DNA from 3 places in the Bacillus sp. AK128 genome. Region 2 is predicted to be linked to each of the others. Evidence: riboswitches for the same ligand, from Rfam matches in the RefSeq annotation. Region 2 holds a riboswitch; each other region holds the start of a gene.
The links. Region 2 has a riboswitch for cyclic di-GMP ahead of M1D60_RS00435 (amidase). Riboswitches for the same ligand answer to the same signal wherever they lie in the genome.

Region 1 (5,382 bases), 1.0 Mb from region 2:
AGTTCAAATTGTTCTTCTTCAATCGCAATCTTTAATTCTTCGTACATCTTAATCTTCGATAGCATATCTTTTTCTAAGGATGCTTTATATTCTGAATAACTATTTCGTCCAGCTTTTTTTGCAACATACATAGCCATGTCCGCATGTTTAATTAATGTATGATAGTCTTCTCCATCATTTGGATAATAAGAGATTCCAATACTTAATGTGATTTCCTTCTGTTCTTCCTCAATTTTAAACGGTTGTTTCATTGCGGTTTGAATAGCTTCTATCGTTTTCCTCACTTCTATAGTATCTGTGATTTCAGGTATACAAATCAGGAATTCATCTCCTCCCAGTCTAGCAATGAATCCTTTTCGTTCAACTGTATATTGTAGCCTCTTTGTAATAAGCTTGAGCAATGTATCCCCAGCAGCATGACCGAGATGATCATTGATGTCCTTGAACATATCCACATCAATAATGACAGTCGCAAACGGTAACTTCTTGTTAATTTGGTCTTCCACTTCTTTATAAATTCCTCTTCGATTTAAAAGTCCAGTAAGCTCGTCATGGTAAGCTAGGTAGTTCACCTTCTCTTGGACTTTATTTTGTTCCGTTACATCCTTAACGATTGCATAGATACCTGTAATGGAATCATCTACTTTTATTTGCGTTGCTGTTACATTTAGATTGACTAACTGCTTGTTCTTATTAAGGATAAAGGTTTCAAAACTAACACTGCTCCCTTTTAAAATCTCATGAAGAAAGGTAGTCAATTTTAAAGTTTCCTCTTGGAACAATAAATCCCTTATATTCAACTTAAGAATTTCTTCTAAGGTGTAGCCGGTTAAAGGTAGCGCGGAAGGATTTACTTCCTTAAAATTTCCTTCCAAATCTAAATTAAAAATAGCATCTGGATTGTATTGAAACAAAGAGCGAAACTGCTGTTCATTTATGTTGAGTCTCAAATTTTGATTCTCAAGCATACCATGCTGGTAAATCATTTGGTTTTCAATATAGTTAACCGTGATGATAAACAATAATATTAAGCTAGTGATAGCAATAATTGTCACCGAGAAATTTATATTTTGATAAAGTCCTTGTATAAACATATAAAGAATCGAACCAAATGAAATACTAAAAATCGTAAAAAATAAAGAAGTTTTTGTATAAGTTAAACTCCTATTAATCATTAATCGATCAATATGAAGATGTTCAAATATCCTTGCTATATTATAAATGGAAGTCGTTAATAGGATGACCACATAAAAAACATACTCACTATTAATATCAATGGAAATAGAGTACACTTCTTCAATTAAATAAATAATATAAAACAATATAAAGGCAGCAACACCAATACTTAACATTAAATAAGGAAGGATGCCTTTCTTCTTATTCGTTTCAATTTTAGAAGGCTTTACGGCAACTTTTCCAATACCACTTAAGAGAAGAAAACTAATGAAGCAAAATAAGAAGGTGTAAATACCATTTTTAAAAGTAAGCATTAAATTTTCATTTGATAGTTCAATGATTTTATTACCTAGAAGGGCCATATATGGAATGATCGTTATAATAAACCCACATATAGTAGCTAAAATAAAGGTATATAAAATCTCAGGCATTTTCTTCCCAGCAGAAGAGTTGGTTAAATGCATATTCATATTCAGCAATGTAACGCATAGAATGCAGCATAAACTTAAATATATGACTAGGTTAAACATTGACTCGCTCCTATCTTCGGCACAAAACAATACTTTACTTCTTCTCCTCGCAGATGCGCACCTTCAGTCAAGTCAATTTCACACCTCAAGATGATTGGTTATAAGCTGCTTATGTCAAACTCTATATTCTTCATTCTTAGTTCAACTTCATATCTTATGGGAACTGGTAAAAAAGTCACAAAAAAAGGTGAACGAGAAGAATCTCATTCACCTTTACAGGTCGATCTATTCTTCGGTAGCCAGGCTACCATAGTATAAACCGTAGGTCCTTGGGCTTTGCGTCCTTGCCTTTCAACAAGTTTGCCTTTATCAATCTAGTAAAATTATACCATAAGTTCACTAGGATTGAGGTGTTCATTCGACATTTTTTACATAGATTTAATATAGGGAGTGACAGGGATCTTTCGGAATCATCAGAGAATGAGTAGTCTTTTTATAAAAGATGATTTACTTCAAATAGAAGCATGAACTAATAAAACGTAATCCCCATACAGACGAGATAAAATTAAAGTAACTATCGAAATTTGTAAATCTATGTCGATATAATAATGTATATTTTATCACACCAGGAGGATCTCATGAAAAGACTAGATATGAATATTAGAACATTGTTAAGAGGAACAGCCATTGTAATAATGATTTTATTTGCTTTTACTGGATGGAGTCTATACTCACTTTTTACAAGTATAGATCAAGAAGAACAAGCACAAAAGGTGGACAAAGAGATTGCAGCGCTAGTTGTAGAGTTACAAGGAGCCTCTGATTACTTGACGAATGAAGTTAGAGCATACACTCAATTCGGGAAAAGGAATCATTATGATAATTATCGGACAGAAGTGAACAAGACTAAGACAAGGGAAAAGGTTGTTAACCGACTACAGGAATTAAAGATACCTAAGGAACTGTTAGACCTTGTCGAGCAGGCTGCTGAAAACTCAAATGCTTTAATTGCATTAGAGGAAAAGGCCATGGCAGAAGTTGAGAAAGGTGATTTAGATCGTGCTAGGTACATAGTTTACAGCAATGAGTACGAGGCTGGGAAACAATTTATTGCCGAGCCTTTAAATGAGTTTAAAGAGAAGCTTGAGAAGTGGACTGCAAGCCAGGTTGCTAACGCCATCAACCGTGTTGATTTGGGAATAGCAGGGCTAGTTATATCTTCTCTATTAGTATTAATTGCAATAATTGTTACATTTGTATTGCTATTTATGAAAATGAAGCCACTTGCGTCACTTACTGCATTTGCTGAGCAAATAGCAACAGGAGATTTAAATATTCAAGTGACTCAACCTAAATCAAAGGATGAAATTGGTCGATTAACTCTTTCCTTCATTGCAATGCATGATAGTCTTAGAAATCTATTATTCTCTGTAAATCAGGCAAGTGAAAATGTTGCAGCATCATCACAGGAGCTTCTAGCTAGTGCTGAACAAACAACGAATGCGACTCAACAAGTAGCCACGTCTATAGATGAAATATCGAGTGGTGCTGATGTACAATTAAAGCAGGTTCAAGAAAGTAATCAAGCTTTAGACGAGGTTGCCAATGGAATTCAGCTTATTGCAAACACCTCATCTGCTGTAGCAAAAGCTTCTGAAGAAACGACCATTAAGTCTGAAGCTGGTACAAATAGTATCCACGAAGCTGTTTCACAAATGAAGGCCATCGAAACTAACGTGAATACAACGGCAAAATCGATTCAAACCTTAGATGAACGTTCCAAAGAAATAGAAAAGATTGTAAGTGCCATTACTAATATTTCTTCACAAACAAATCTTCTAGCTCTAAATGCAGCAATAGAAGCAGCAAGAGCTGGAGAACACGGAAAAGGATTTGCGGTTGTAGCAGATGAGGTAAGGAAACTAGCAGAAGAATCCAATCAATCGGCTCAACAAATCACTCAGCTTATTCAATCGATCCAGTCAGACACATTATCCACAGTTGAACAAATGAAAACTGTAACAGAGGATGTCGTTACTGGAGTAAGCATTATCGAAAAAACAGGATTTGTCTTTGAAGATATTTTAAAGTCTGCTCAAAATGTTGCTAATCAGGTTGAAGAGGTATCTGCCGTATCAGAACAAATGGCAGCAAGTGCAAATCAAGTAACCCAATCATTTGAGTCAGTAAACGAAATATCTGAAAATGCTACAGCAAGAACACAAACTGTTGCCGCATTAGCAGAAGAACAAACAGCCTCAATGGAGGAAATCTCTGCATCAGCAGAGACTCTAAGCAAACTAGCTCAGGATTTACAAGAACAAGTGAATAAATTTAAATTTTAGAAGACCGGGGGACGGTTTGAGACCAGTGAAAAAGTAGACATTTCTGATATGTAAACTATTTTTCGGGATCAAATATGTCACCTAGTATAACAAACGAGCCTTAGAATCAATTCAAGAGGCTCGTTTGTTTATATACTTATCCCAGGCTCGGACGGTTCTACTGGTAACTACACACCCCAGCTAGAGTTTCACAAAATGAAGCCATATAAGGGACGTAAAAAGTTACACTGAGGGGCCTCCTAGAATTCGGTGCGGACACTGAGTCCTCTATTCCACTGATTTCTAGTCATTTTGGACTTGATGCGGACACTGAATCCTCTATTCAGTGCAATTACAGGGAAAATGACTTACTTTTAACCAAATAGAGGACTCTCTGTCCACTTTGTCGCCATTTTCACCGATTTTACTAGAATTAGAGGACTGAGGGTCCACTGGAATCCGGTGCGGACACTGAGTCCTCTATTCAGTGCAATTACAGGGAAATGACTCGTTTTTGACCAAATAGAGGACTCTCGGTCCACTTTGTCGGCATTTCCACCGATTTTACTAGAATTAGAGGACTGAGGGTCCGCTACAATCCGGTGCGGACACTGAGTCCTCTATTTCACTGATTTCTAGTCATTTTGGACTTGATGCGGACACTGAGTCCTCTATTCAGTTAAATTACAGGGAAATGACTCGTTTTTGACCAAATAGAGGACTCTCGGTCCACTTTGTCGGCATTTCCACCGATTTTACTAGAATTAGAGGACTGAGGGTCCGCCTAGTCTTACCAATGATAATCAATCCATTGCACAGCTCATGGATGACACTACTCAAAAAGCAGAATCAATCATAAAATAGATTTTTCAAGTATAAAAATCTGTAAAAATCAAGGAAAGCGCCTGTTTAACATACAGTCGCTTTCCTTTTTATTATAGATTTTTTGCTATTTATACTAGCCAGAGCTAGGATTTAGTCAATTAACCCCATTCGAAAAGCCATCGTAATAATTTGAGTTCGATTTTTGGTTTTTAGTTTAATCATCAATTTTTGAATATAATCACGAATTGTAAACTCACTTAAAAACATCAGCTCCGCCATTTCTTTGTTACTGTAACCTTCTGATAAAAGATGAAGAATTCCTAATTCCTTTTCTGAAAGATCTAAGTGATATTTTACACCCACTCCCAATTGTTTACGAGCTAAATACATTCCCATACGGACCCCAACTTGTTCTAGTACATCTAGTTTTATTTTTGAACAATCAAAAGTTTCTCCTTGTTGGTCTAACGTTAACCAACCATACAACTGTTTTTCAAATGTAATTGGAATGAAAATGATGGAAGATAGATTAAATAACTCTATTGCTGCTTGTTGTACATAAGGCTCAGGCTTTCTTAAAAATAACG
Region 2 (5,382 bases):
CGACTGGAAGACTTATTCCTGACCCTTCTTGACGTGCAGTTCTTGGTTCCTGACGTAAAATCATTTCATCACTATGTTGATTCATATGTCCTGGCATATTCGGATCAAATCCAGATTTAGAAAGCTTAAATTCTCCTGGTGAAAAACCATTACCACCCTGTGTTTGCATCTCATTTCCCCTCTTTTCTTAATAAATAATTGTAAAGGAGTATGTGAAACATGAAACGTCTCCTAACATCAATACTTTCCCCTTTATTCATATCGTTCAATATGCTAATTACTGTAAAGGCAAAGGACCCTCACATTACAAGGGTTGCTAACACCAAGACTGCAAAGCTACACTAAAATCAAAAAAAAAAGCTGATCCAGTGGATAGCTTTCTTCTAATAACAAATACTTTATATTAGTTGTGTTGTTGTTAATTCTGACAAACACTGCTGAAGACTTAAGGTTGTTTCACTTAATTGATTCAATAAAGATTCCTTCGGCCATTTTAGTTCTTTTTCTTCAAGGTCCTTCCATATTAAAAGTAGCATCCATATGGAAAATGCTGATGCATATAGGTAGTATCTATTTTTAAAGTTTTGTTTCTCTTTCTCTTCTGTTAATTGACCCATTTGATTGAGATAATGAGCTAGCACCTGATTTCTTAATTGACTAGTTATTTCATTCTTCGGAAATATAGGATGAGATAGATCAATTAGATGATAAAGATCCCAATAGGGAGAATTCAAGTGAGCATGTTCCCAATCTAAAACATACATCTTATTTAAAGAAAACGCATAATTACCAAGGTGTAAATCACCATGCGAAAAAACTTTTTCTGTTGAAAACTCCTGTTGATTCAGTAAATTATATAAGTGTTCAATTGTATCCATAGAAATACTTAAAGTATTCAGCTTTTGACTAATTACATTCTTATTACTAATGATATGGCTAATCATGTCCTCAATTAATGGCTTTGGCCCGTTTAGTCCTGTTAATTCTGCTCTATCTATAGATATTCCATGCCACTTTGCCATTAGATTCGTAACCTCTAATAAGGTCTCCTCATTATATGCATGCTGCAATGTTCCTAAATCCTCAATGATATACCAGTTTAAATAAGGTACATTATGAAGGGAATAGGAGAGAATCTTAGGATACATAGTTGGGTTTATGGATGTAAGGATATTCGTTTGAATCCAAATTTCTTTCCCTAACTGGTCATTATTTGTCAGCGGTTTAAAAATATAACTCTCTGTAGGAGTTATATAAATGCGCTCGACATACCTACCATTCATACCTTTGTAAAGTATTTCTCTTTTATATAACATTTCACTATTGAGTTCACCAGTTGGCAATACCACTTGATTTAATACGTTCAATTTTCATCATCTCATTCATTTTCATATCGTAACTATTGTCATTATATAATATCAATCTATTCCTATTCCTCTTTTAACAACAAAAAAATCCCAAAAATTCTTGGGATTCTAATCCTGCTTTATTATTGCTTCATTTCCATCCAGCTGCCAACATGGTGAATGGCAATTCCACCATATGCTGAATAGCTTGAATAATGGCGTTCAACGGCTTCCAGCTCTTGCTTCATATAGGCTTCTCCTTCTTCATAAAAGGAAATTTGGTCGCCCTCTTGGGTTTGTCCCGTTTCTACGCCAACCACGACAGGTTTTTCATATTTAGCTCCATAGGCGATTTCATTGCGGACAATCTCAATGATACTAGATGCTGAATCACGATAAGCCATGAGGGTAACACCATCTACTTTAGAAATGATCCATTCAGCTAGAATGCCTTTACCATACAAATTCTTATAGGTTATTTCATCAAACCAAAATGGCAGATCCATTTCTAATGGAAGCTGTAAAGCATCTGTCCTCGTTTTTGCCTTTAAAATGAGCTCTTGAAATTTTTTAATGGTGGTAGCTTGATTTGAAGTCCACCCGCTATACAAGTATGGCTCTACATCTAAGTGAACACCTGAAAATTTTTGTGAATCGGTAGATCCTGTTTGGTAATTTCCAAGCCAGTTCAACGTTCTATTTTGTTCGATATATCCTTTCGGTGCAACCCAAGATGGTGCCCCGTCTAAAGCATATACACGAATTCCATGTAGCGATGCCTTTTCAATAAAGCTTCTGTAAACTTTCATCTGTAGATCACGATCAATTTGGATATACACCTTATTGACCTGTTTACTTTTTAAAAACTCAAGGGTACCTGCTTCATCATTTACAAGCATCCATGGGTTCCATAGCCAAGTAGCCTGATCCTTTGTGGAGGCTTCTGTGTTTACCACTGTACTAAAAGTTAAAACAAAAATACTAAGCATCATTACTAGAATTTTTTGCATAAAAAAAAGTCCTCCATTCTGAAGCCCAAGGCCCCTAGAATGAGAACCTGGCAACCTGACGACCGTACGCAGCTGCGTTTAGGCTCATGGCTTTGCGTCCTTCCCTTTCGGTGAAGTTTGCCTTTTCAGTTAATTTGTTACCCTCATTATATTCTATCAATGGAGATTCGTATATTGTTTTTTAGCGGTTTCAGATGCTATAAAATTTGGAATTATTCAGCCTATCAACCTAGTCAGTTGATTCCGTTACAGGTATTCGCTTTCCGCGGGCGGTCTCGTGAGCCTCCTCGGCGCTCTGCACCTGTGGGGTCTCTCTCAACACGCTTCTCCCGCAGGAGTCTCATACCTTTCACTCCAACAACTTCAATTAAATTGGTTATTGTTTCAATACCCATTATAAAAGAACTTCTTCTATTGAACCCATAGTTTAAACAAGCCTTCTGTTACTCCTAGGTTGTACATATAATACACTCCAAATACGGCACTGATTACTCCCGTTGCTTGGGTAAATAGTTTGTTTATGCCTAGTTTTTTGGAGCTTAATATGAATGGTATTCCTAGAATGGTGGTGAAGCCTAGCATGCCTATAATGGTGCCGACTCCAAATATAAGTATGTAGAAAATACCTTCCCACATTCCATTTACTGTGCTCATTGTTAATAAAATCATGGCGGCACTTCAAAAGAGCAACTCTCTTCATGTAGAGTAGAGCCTTACAACTAGGGTAAAAATGCGGTTTTTGGGATTTTTATAAAACAACAATCTATACAAAAAAACAGCCTTTCCAAACCACTAATACTTACGCAGGCTGAGAAGTTCTTTTCCGAGCAGTTCCTTTCTAGCAAATAGATGAGCTTTTCCTATAAGTCCTTCTATTACTCTAGTATTCATACCGAGGATACGAACTACGATTCCGTTTCCCGGTACTGTAGTTAGACCGACTCTAGCAATCGTTTGATCATCAACCGATAAAAATTCATATAGTGAGTGAAGAAAACTTTTATTAATCAATGGATGAAATATCACGAGTGTTCCCACATGGGTGTATCCTTCCATCTGCATAATTCCCGTCATGTCTTGATCCGGTTCTAGTAATAGATGATCAAATAAAACGAGCTTCTCCTCTTTGTACACCTTTAATTTAGAACGAATCCAATCATATCGGAAATAGCTCCCATCCTCTGCCCAACCTGGTGTAATAATTTCGCTATAAATCAAACAGGCACTCTCTTTTAAATAGACGCTTGTTTCCTGAATAAACCGGGAATTTTCATAAGCGATGAGCGGATCTGGTACAAACTCTAGTACACTATTCTTGCCAAGCTTTATATTCATCATTTGAAGAACCGGCTTACGGACAGTCTTATATACCTTAGTTGATGATTGGGTAGTGACTGAGAGTTCCGCTCCGTCCTCTAGAGTAAGATTCGTCAAATACGTGTCACCATCTACATACCCACCCCCAACATGAATGAGATAAATGGACGGGGAGTGATCCTCAATATAGACTGGACGCGTAATTTTAAAAGCTCCCTCATAATAGCAATCTGAAATCATCGTTTTATCACGACGATTCCTTGCCGTTAACTCTAGTACACCGGTATGACTCATGATTCCAATCCGATGAGTAGAGCCTGCTTTTTAATCCATTCGACCACCTGTTCTAAACCCGTTTCGTCTTTTAAGTTAGTAAAAATATAAGGTCGATTTCCTCTTGCTGCTATCGTATCCTTCTCCATAATTTCTAAGCTCGCACCAACATATGGGGCAAGGTCGATCTTATTGATGATAAAGAGGTCAGACTTAATCATCCCTTGACCACCTTTTCGAGGAATCTTCTCACCTTGAGCGACATCGATAATATAAATAGAGAAATCAACTAGTTCAGGACTAAAGGTTGCGGCCAGGTTATCCCCACCACTTTCTACAAAAATCAACTCAACATCAGGATGCAATTCCTTTAATTCTTCAATGGCTGCAAAGTTCATCGAAGCATCTTCTCGAATCGCTGTATGTGGACAGCCTCCGGTTTCCACACCGATGACTCGGTCTTCTGGTAACACTCCATTTGTTATTAAAAATTTGGCATCCTCTTTTGTATAAATATCATTTGTGACCACAGCCATACTTAGTTCCTTATGCAGGGCTCTTGTTAGTTTTTCAACGAGCATTGTCTTTCCAGCCCCTACAGGACCACCTACTCCAATACGAATGGGTTCCATTCATTCTACTCCTTCGTTTAGTTAGATTTACGACATAAAAAGGCGAACATGTAAACGTTCGTGTCGCATTTGTGCAATCTCCAAGCCAGGACTAACGGCGGCAAAATCATTCTTCGATAATTCATAAATGCTATGAACGGCACTCTCTAAATGAGGCTGGACCTCCACTAATATTCTCTGTCCATCAGTTTGACCAAGCGGAATTCCTCTGACTGCGTTCTGAACAATCGAGGACATCGTAGAAAATAAATAGGTTTGCACGCAAGCTTCCTTTGGCACACCTAAATCATGCGCCACTAAAGCAAACACGATAGCGGAGTGTCCATATGCCTTTTTTTGTTGAATCAGCTTGAAGTACTCTTCTAAATAGTTGGATGGGTAAAGATCCATGCAGAGCTTTGCCATCCTCTCTCCAATCCGGCGATTCCCAAGTCTCGTTTCTTCCGCAAGGCTTGATACATATAGTCGTTCATCAAGCTCTACTACTTCAGCTAAATCTTCCCGTAAAAGAGCATCATAGGCGAGCTTACAGGCGAGACCATCAATAAATACAAGCTGCTTTCGAATATAAACATTAATAGCTTTAGCAAAGCTTTCTTTATCCGTTATAACTCCTTCTTGAATGTATGTTTCAAGTCCAAATGAATGAGAAAAAGCTCCTGAAGGGAAGTTTGAATCACTCAGCTGAAGGAGAGGGTATAAAAGATTAGCCATGGCTATGTCCGATATGACGAAATGCCTGCTTAACCGTTCTTTGTTCCCTTTCATATGGAATCGCTAGCTGCTGAAGAAGCTCTTCTACTA
Region 3 (5,382 bases), 280 kb from region 2:
ATCCTACGGAGTTACCATAGCTCAATCTCAAATTTATATCTTTGTGTTTTTATTGTTTGGTGCTGCTGGTACGTTTTTTGGTGGTCCTTTAGCAGATCGATTTGGAAGACGGACGATGATTCTACTCTCATTATTGGGAGCAGCTCCTCTTGCAATAGCTTTTCCGTTTGTCGGACCCACTCTAGCGTTGGTCGTTCTGGCAATTACAGGTTTTATCTTATTATCTAGTTTCTCTGTTACCGTGGTGTATGCGCAGGAGTTACTACCAGGAAAAATCGGTACCATGTCTGGATTAATTGTCGGTCTCGCGTTTGGTATGGGGGCTATTGGTTCTGTTGCACTCGGGGTGTTGATTGATTCTATAGGGTTAACCTCTACTATGGTTGGTGTTTCCGTTCTGCCTTTACTTGGTTTACTTACGCTCTTATTGCCTACTGATCAAAAGCTACGGGAGTGGAGTCAGGAATAACTAACAAAAATACCTAAGAAGAGAAGGCATCCTCACCAACTAAGTTGATGGATGCCTTTTTCGACTCTATTAGCTCCTTCAATTAATTTATAATAAAGGTTTTGATCCATTCCAAAAAAACTAACCAGTTTATGGTTTTTATATACTACTCCAAACGTCCCCCTAATAAGTATTAAGTAGGATAAATAACTAATTTACTATCAAGGTAAATTACCCACCTCTACTCTACTGTAGTAAATAAAAACAGGTGAAAACAACCACCTTAGGGAGAACTGCGATGAAAAAAACTTGGCTGTTGGGATTTGGCTTTTTCAGTATCAGCTTGGGCTGGTCTTTGTACAATGGGTTTGTTCCCTTTTTTCTGAATGATTATCTGGCTAGTACTGCAGTTATTGGGTTTTTAATGACGCTTGATAATTATATTGCCTTATTCCTTCAGCCCTATGTTGGAACCAAAAGTGATCAGACAAAGACTCGTTATGGTCGTCGGATGCCCTATCTTTTGGTTGGGATTCCTATGGCTGCTTTATTCTTTAGTCTCATTCCTTTTCACACTAGTCTCGTTACATTAATTATTTTTATGGTTTGCATGAACTTATCTATGGCTATTTTCCGTTCTCCTACCATTGCATTGATGCCTGACATTACTCCTGAAGCAAAACGTACAAAAGCTAACGGAATCATTAATTTTATGGGTGGCTGTGGAGGGATTTTGGCGTTTAGTGTGGGGGCTTATTTGTTTTATATAGACGAGTCCTTACCCTTCTTAGCTGTTTCGTTGATGTTTTTAGTGGCGTTATGGGTAATATTTAAACATATTAAAGAGGACCGAGATGCCATTAATTACGCAATGACCCTTCCACCTAAGGTCAATTATAAGTCTGAATTGAATGCCCCTACTCTCTATTTATTGGCTGCAATTTTCTTTTGGTTTATTTCAATTCAAGGGATGGAAGCGTTGTTTACTTTGTACGGCGTTAATCAGCTCGGTTTATCAAGGAGCTCTTCTGCCTTTTCTTTAGCCTTTTTCTCACTTAGCTTTGTTTTATGCGCGATTCCTAGTGGTTGGTTAGGGGCAAAGTATGGGAAAAAGAAAACCATTTTAATTGGAATCCTTGGGTTGATCATTGTTTTCCTTCTATTAATAAGAGTCGAATCACTCTTTTCCTTACGGGCAATTTTATTGGCAGGCGGAATGTTTTGGGCGTTTGTTAATATTAATGCTTACCCTTATATTGTAGAAACCGGGAGTGAGCAAAGCTTTGGCACACGGACCGGCTTATATTATCTAGTTTCTTCCTTAGCGGCCATTACCTCCCCTCCGATTCTAGGATTACTGATTGATATTTTTGGATTTAGCATTCTGTTTTACGCAGCATCAGGAAGTCTGATTCTCGCCTTTTTGTGTATGCTTAAGGTTAGTAAGGATGTAGGGACGAATACTCCGTCTGCTGGGGTAAGTTAAGGTTTTTAAAATGAACGGGAGGAACCTGTATTGGAGCCTCCCGATTTTTGTAGGTTACGAAGAATTAGATAGGTGTAGTCAGGTTTAGCTACCTAATTAGAGAGAAAAGCAGAGGATTTTGATTGAGGATATAATGATTAGATTAATTTCCTAACCGCTTCTTAAGCTATTCTAGCTCTCTTTCCCCTTTTGCTGTCTCTCAGAAATAAAGTCTTGATCCATCCCGAGTGTGTTTATCTGATTAATTATCGCCTGATGGCGTTCTTCACTATTGTTTTCAATGAAATCCATTCTGTTTCCCCTAGAATCTTGCCTTTCAAGCATCTCTTCTACCATCTGAATTAAGAGTTTTAGCATTCCTTCAATTCTATCAAGCCTTTCTTCTATCATCTTTGTCATTACATTCACCCCCTTTTTGCTAAATTATAACTCATTCTTTATAATTTAGGTATCTAAGATATCTTCAAGATTGTAAAACCTTCTATACTAAATCGAAAAGAGGGATCGTATGAAAGTAGAGGAAAAAATGACTTCACCTAATTTTAGCCTGCAGGCAAATAACGGTGAAATGGTATCACTATCGGACTTTAAAGGTAAAAAGCATGTGATTTTATATTTTTATCCGAAAGATATGACACCTGGATGCACCACAGAGGCGTGTGATTTTAAAGAGCATCATGAGAGCTTTGCAGACCTAGATGCCGTCATTATTGGCGTGAGTCCCGACCCGCTTGAGAAGCACCAAAAGTTTGTAGAGAAATACGATTTACCTTTTCTATTATTGGTAGACGCGGATCATCAAGTTGCAGAAAGCTTCGGTGTGTGGACCTTGAAGAAAAATTTTGGCAAGGAATACATGGGAATTGAACGCTCCACCTTTGTGATTAGCAAAGAGGGAATCATTGAAAAGGCATGGAGAAAGGTCAAAGTAAAAGGCCATGTTGAAGAAGCTTTAGCTTTTGTACGTGAGAATTTGAGTTAATATTATTCCACTTCTTTTTGGAGGAAGTGGATTTTTTTCTCTCTTACTACTAGTACATGATTCCTATTAACTTTAGCACCATCATCATGTAAGCTAGATATAAAGATTGATAAAGGCAAAACTATTGAAAAGTAGTGACGCAAAGCTATAGGGACTAAGGAGATTCTATGTCTGCCAGCTGCCAACAACGGAGAACTTTATCAAACTTTAACTAGAGTTAAGGAGAGGATAAAGAATGAAGAGAATAAAGTCGATCGTTACAGCCGGGGTGTTTGCAGGTGCGTTATTGGTCGGGACATCTGCTTATGCGAATACGGATTCAAGAAGTGTTGAGTCTGGATTAACACCTGATGAGTTCTTTTATTTCATGGACAAGCTTGGTGAAAACATTGAATTATTTTTCACATTTGATGAAGACACCCAGTCTGCATTACTTTTGCAATATGCACAAGAACGTCTAGCTGAGTCTACTAAAATGATAGAAGAAGAAAAACTAGAGTATGTCAATAAACTGGTCGATGAGTATCTAAAAACACTAGAAGAAGCTGAAGAACTCGTTTCAGAAGTTATTCTCGATGAAACTGTTGATGAAGACACTAAGCAGCAATTAACCGAAGAACTTGAGAATACAACAGTTATTGATGAAACAATTCATGATTCATTAGAGGATGGACAACTGGACGAAGTCGTCGAAAAGACACTAGAAGTTAAACTTGTAGCAAATGTTATAAAAGGATTAGATCCTGAAAAAGTGACGACCCTTCGTGAACAAGGTCTTGGCTACGGACAGATTTCTAAAGTCATTGGACTTGCTGAAAAGTCTGGGAAAACTGAAGAGGAAATTTTAACTATGCTTCAAGAAGGCAAAGGGTTTGGCGAAATTGCTAAGGAGCTGCAGGTTGATTTATCGACTGTTGTGAAAAAAGGGAAAGGTCGCAACAAAGTAGTTGATGAGACAACTTCTGATGAAGAGGAAGCTTCCGAAGAAACAACCGAAACCGATGATTCCACACCAGAAGATGAAGTGGAAATTGAAGAGGAAGCTGAAGAAGAAACGGAAGTTGCTGTTGAAGAGGAAGAAACTGATGATGAAGACAAGCAAGTAGTCACTACTTCATCTGTTTCCTCAGAAACAACTACCGTTAAAAAGGAAGAAGCTGCTAAAGAAAAGAATGCCGTTGCCACAGAAAAGAAGAAAATTGCTGAGGAAAAGAAGAAGGCTGCTGAAGAACAAAAGAAAGCTACCGAGGATAAGAAAAAGGCCGCTGAAGAACAAAAGAAAGCTGCTGAGGAAGAGAAAAAGGCTGCTGAAGAACAAAAGAAAGCTACCGAGGATAAGAAAAAGGCCGCTGAAGAACAGAAGAAAGCTGCCGAGGATAAGAAAAAGGCCGCTGAAGAACAGAAGAAAGCTGCCGAGGAAGAGAAAAAGGCTGCTAAAGAACAAAAGAAAGCTGCTGAAGAGAAAAAGAATGAAGGAAAAGGGAATAAGCCAAATCAAGAAGCTGAGGAAGAAGAGAGTGAAGAGGAAAGTGAAGAAGACGAGTAAACCTATTCTTCTTTTGAAAGGACTTGTTACCCACAAGTCCTTTTTTCATTTTAGAAAGGAGTGATCCAAAACTAACGGTTCACTCCTTTTCCCACTTTTTATTTACCCGCTCTGCCTAACCGTATGATTCTGCTCCACCTTCATATGCCGGTTCATCGCTACAAACAACACAACCGCACTAATGAACAGTAACGAGCTCGTGATAAAGAATACAGCTGAGAATCCAAAATAAGCCGAAATCATTCCACCCATAAACGGACCGATGATATTACCTAAGAATCTCAGGCTTGTGTTGTATCCCAGTACCTCACCCTGCATGGAGATGGGTGCTTCTTGACGTATATAGGCAATTCTTACCGGGATGACTCCGCCAATCGCTATACCAAGAAAGAACCGGATGATGGTGAGCTGCCAAATATTTGTGACAAAAGCACCTGGAAGATATACGACCGCCGCAATCACAAGTAGAATAATTAATACCTTTATATAGCCTATATTATCGGCTAGTGTTCCCCATCTTCTACTCATCATTAAATTCCCAAGCCCTGCCGCTGAGAAAACGATCCCTGAGAAGAATGCTATATTTTCAGGACCATGTAGCTCACTAACATAGAGTGAAAGAATCGGTTGAATGCTAAAGTGAGCAATTTGGATCAGAATCGAAATAAACAGTACTGTCATTAACACAGGATTCTTTGCCATGTGAGCAAGGACTTCCTTACTTGTATAATGCTTGCTCGTTTCCTCTTTCGTGCCCGTTTTGTATTCCTTGGTAATCGTTACTAGAATCGCAGATATGAAGATAAACACGGCAACGGATTGAAATGTAGCCGCAAATCCGATTGAATCTGCTAGAACTCCACCAATCATCGGACCTAACAGAGCTCCCGTGATACTTCCTGTTTGTAACGTCCCCATCA

Region 1: it holds a riboswitch for cyclic di-GMP, as region 2 does, so the genes downstream of both, M1D60_RS19135 (putative bifunctional diguanylate cyclase/phosphodiesterase) here and M1D60_RS00435 (amidase) in region 2, are expected to answer to the same signal.
Region 3: it holds a riboswitch for cyclic di-GMP, as region 2 does, so the genes downstream of both, M1D60_RS01770 (DUF5667 domain-containing protein) here and M1D60_RS00435 (amidase) in region 2, are expected to answer to the same signal.

The regions. Positions count from the first base shown of each region.
Region 1 covers NZ_CP096379.1:3,792,216-3,797,597, forward strand. Annotated here, with positions in the region: gene M1D60_RS19135 (putative bifunctional diguanylate cyclase/phosphodiesterase) at 1-1,706, opposite strand, end outside; cyclic di-GMP riboswitch class I at 1,938-2,021, opposite strand; gene M1D60_RS19140 (methyl-accepting chemotaxis protein) at 2,921-3,991, shown strand; gene M1D60_RS19145 (response regulator transcription factor) at 4,946-5,382, opposite strand, start outside.
Region 2 covers NZ_CP096379.1:88,600-93,981, reverse strand. Annotated here, with positions in the region: gene M1D60_RS00445 (Dps family protein) at 1-169, opposite strand, end outside; gene M1D60_RS00440 (phosphotransferase) at 399-1,367, opposite strand; gene M1D60_RS00435 (amidase) at 1,490-2,356, opposite strand; cyclic di-GMP riboswitch class I at 2,403-2,488, opposite strand; partial or broken gene M1D60_RS00430 (urease accessory protein UreH) at 2,768-3,034, opposite strand; gene M1D60_RS00425 (urease accessory protein UreD) at 3,149-3,967, opposite strand; gene ureG (urease accessory protein UreG) at 3,964-4,578, opposite strand; gene M1D60_RS00415 (urease accessory protein UreF) at 4,606-5,292, opposite strand; gene ureE (urease accessory protein UreE) at 5,285-5,382, opposite strand, start outside.
Region 3 covers NZ_CP096379.1:372,199-377,580, reverse strand. Annotated here, with positions in the region: gene M1D60_RS01790 (MFS transporter) at 1-469, shown strand, start outside; gene M1D60_RS01785 (SLC45 family MFS transporter) at 747-1,934, shown strand; gene M1D60_RS01780 (hypothetical protein) at 2,106-2,333, opposite strand; gene bcp (thioredoxin-dependent thiol peroxidase) at 2,443-2,916, shown strand; cyclic di-GMP riboswitch class I at 3,021-3,102, shown strand; gene M1D60_RS01770 (DUF5667 domain-containing protein) at 3,152-4,462, shown strand; gene M1D60_RS01765 (MFS transporter) at 4,565-5,382, opposite strand, start outside.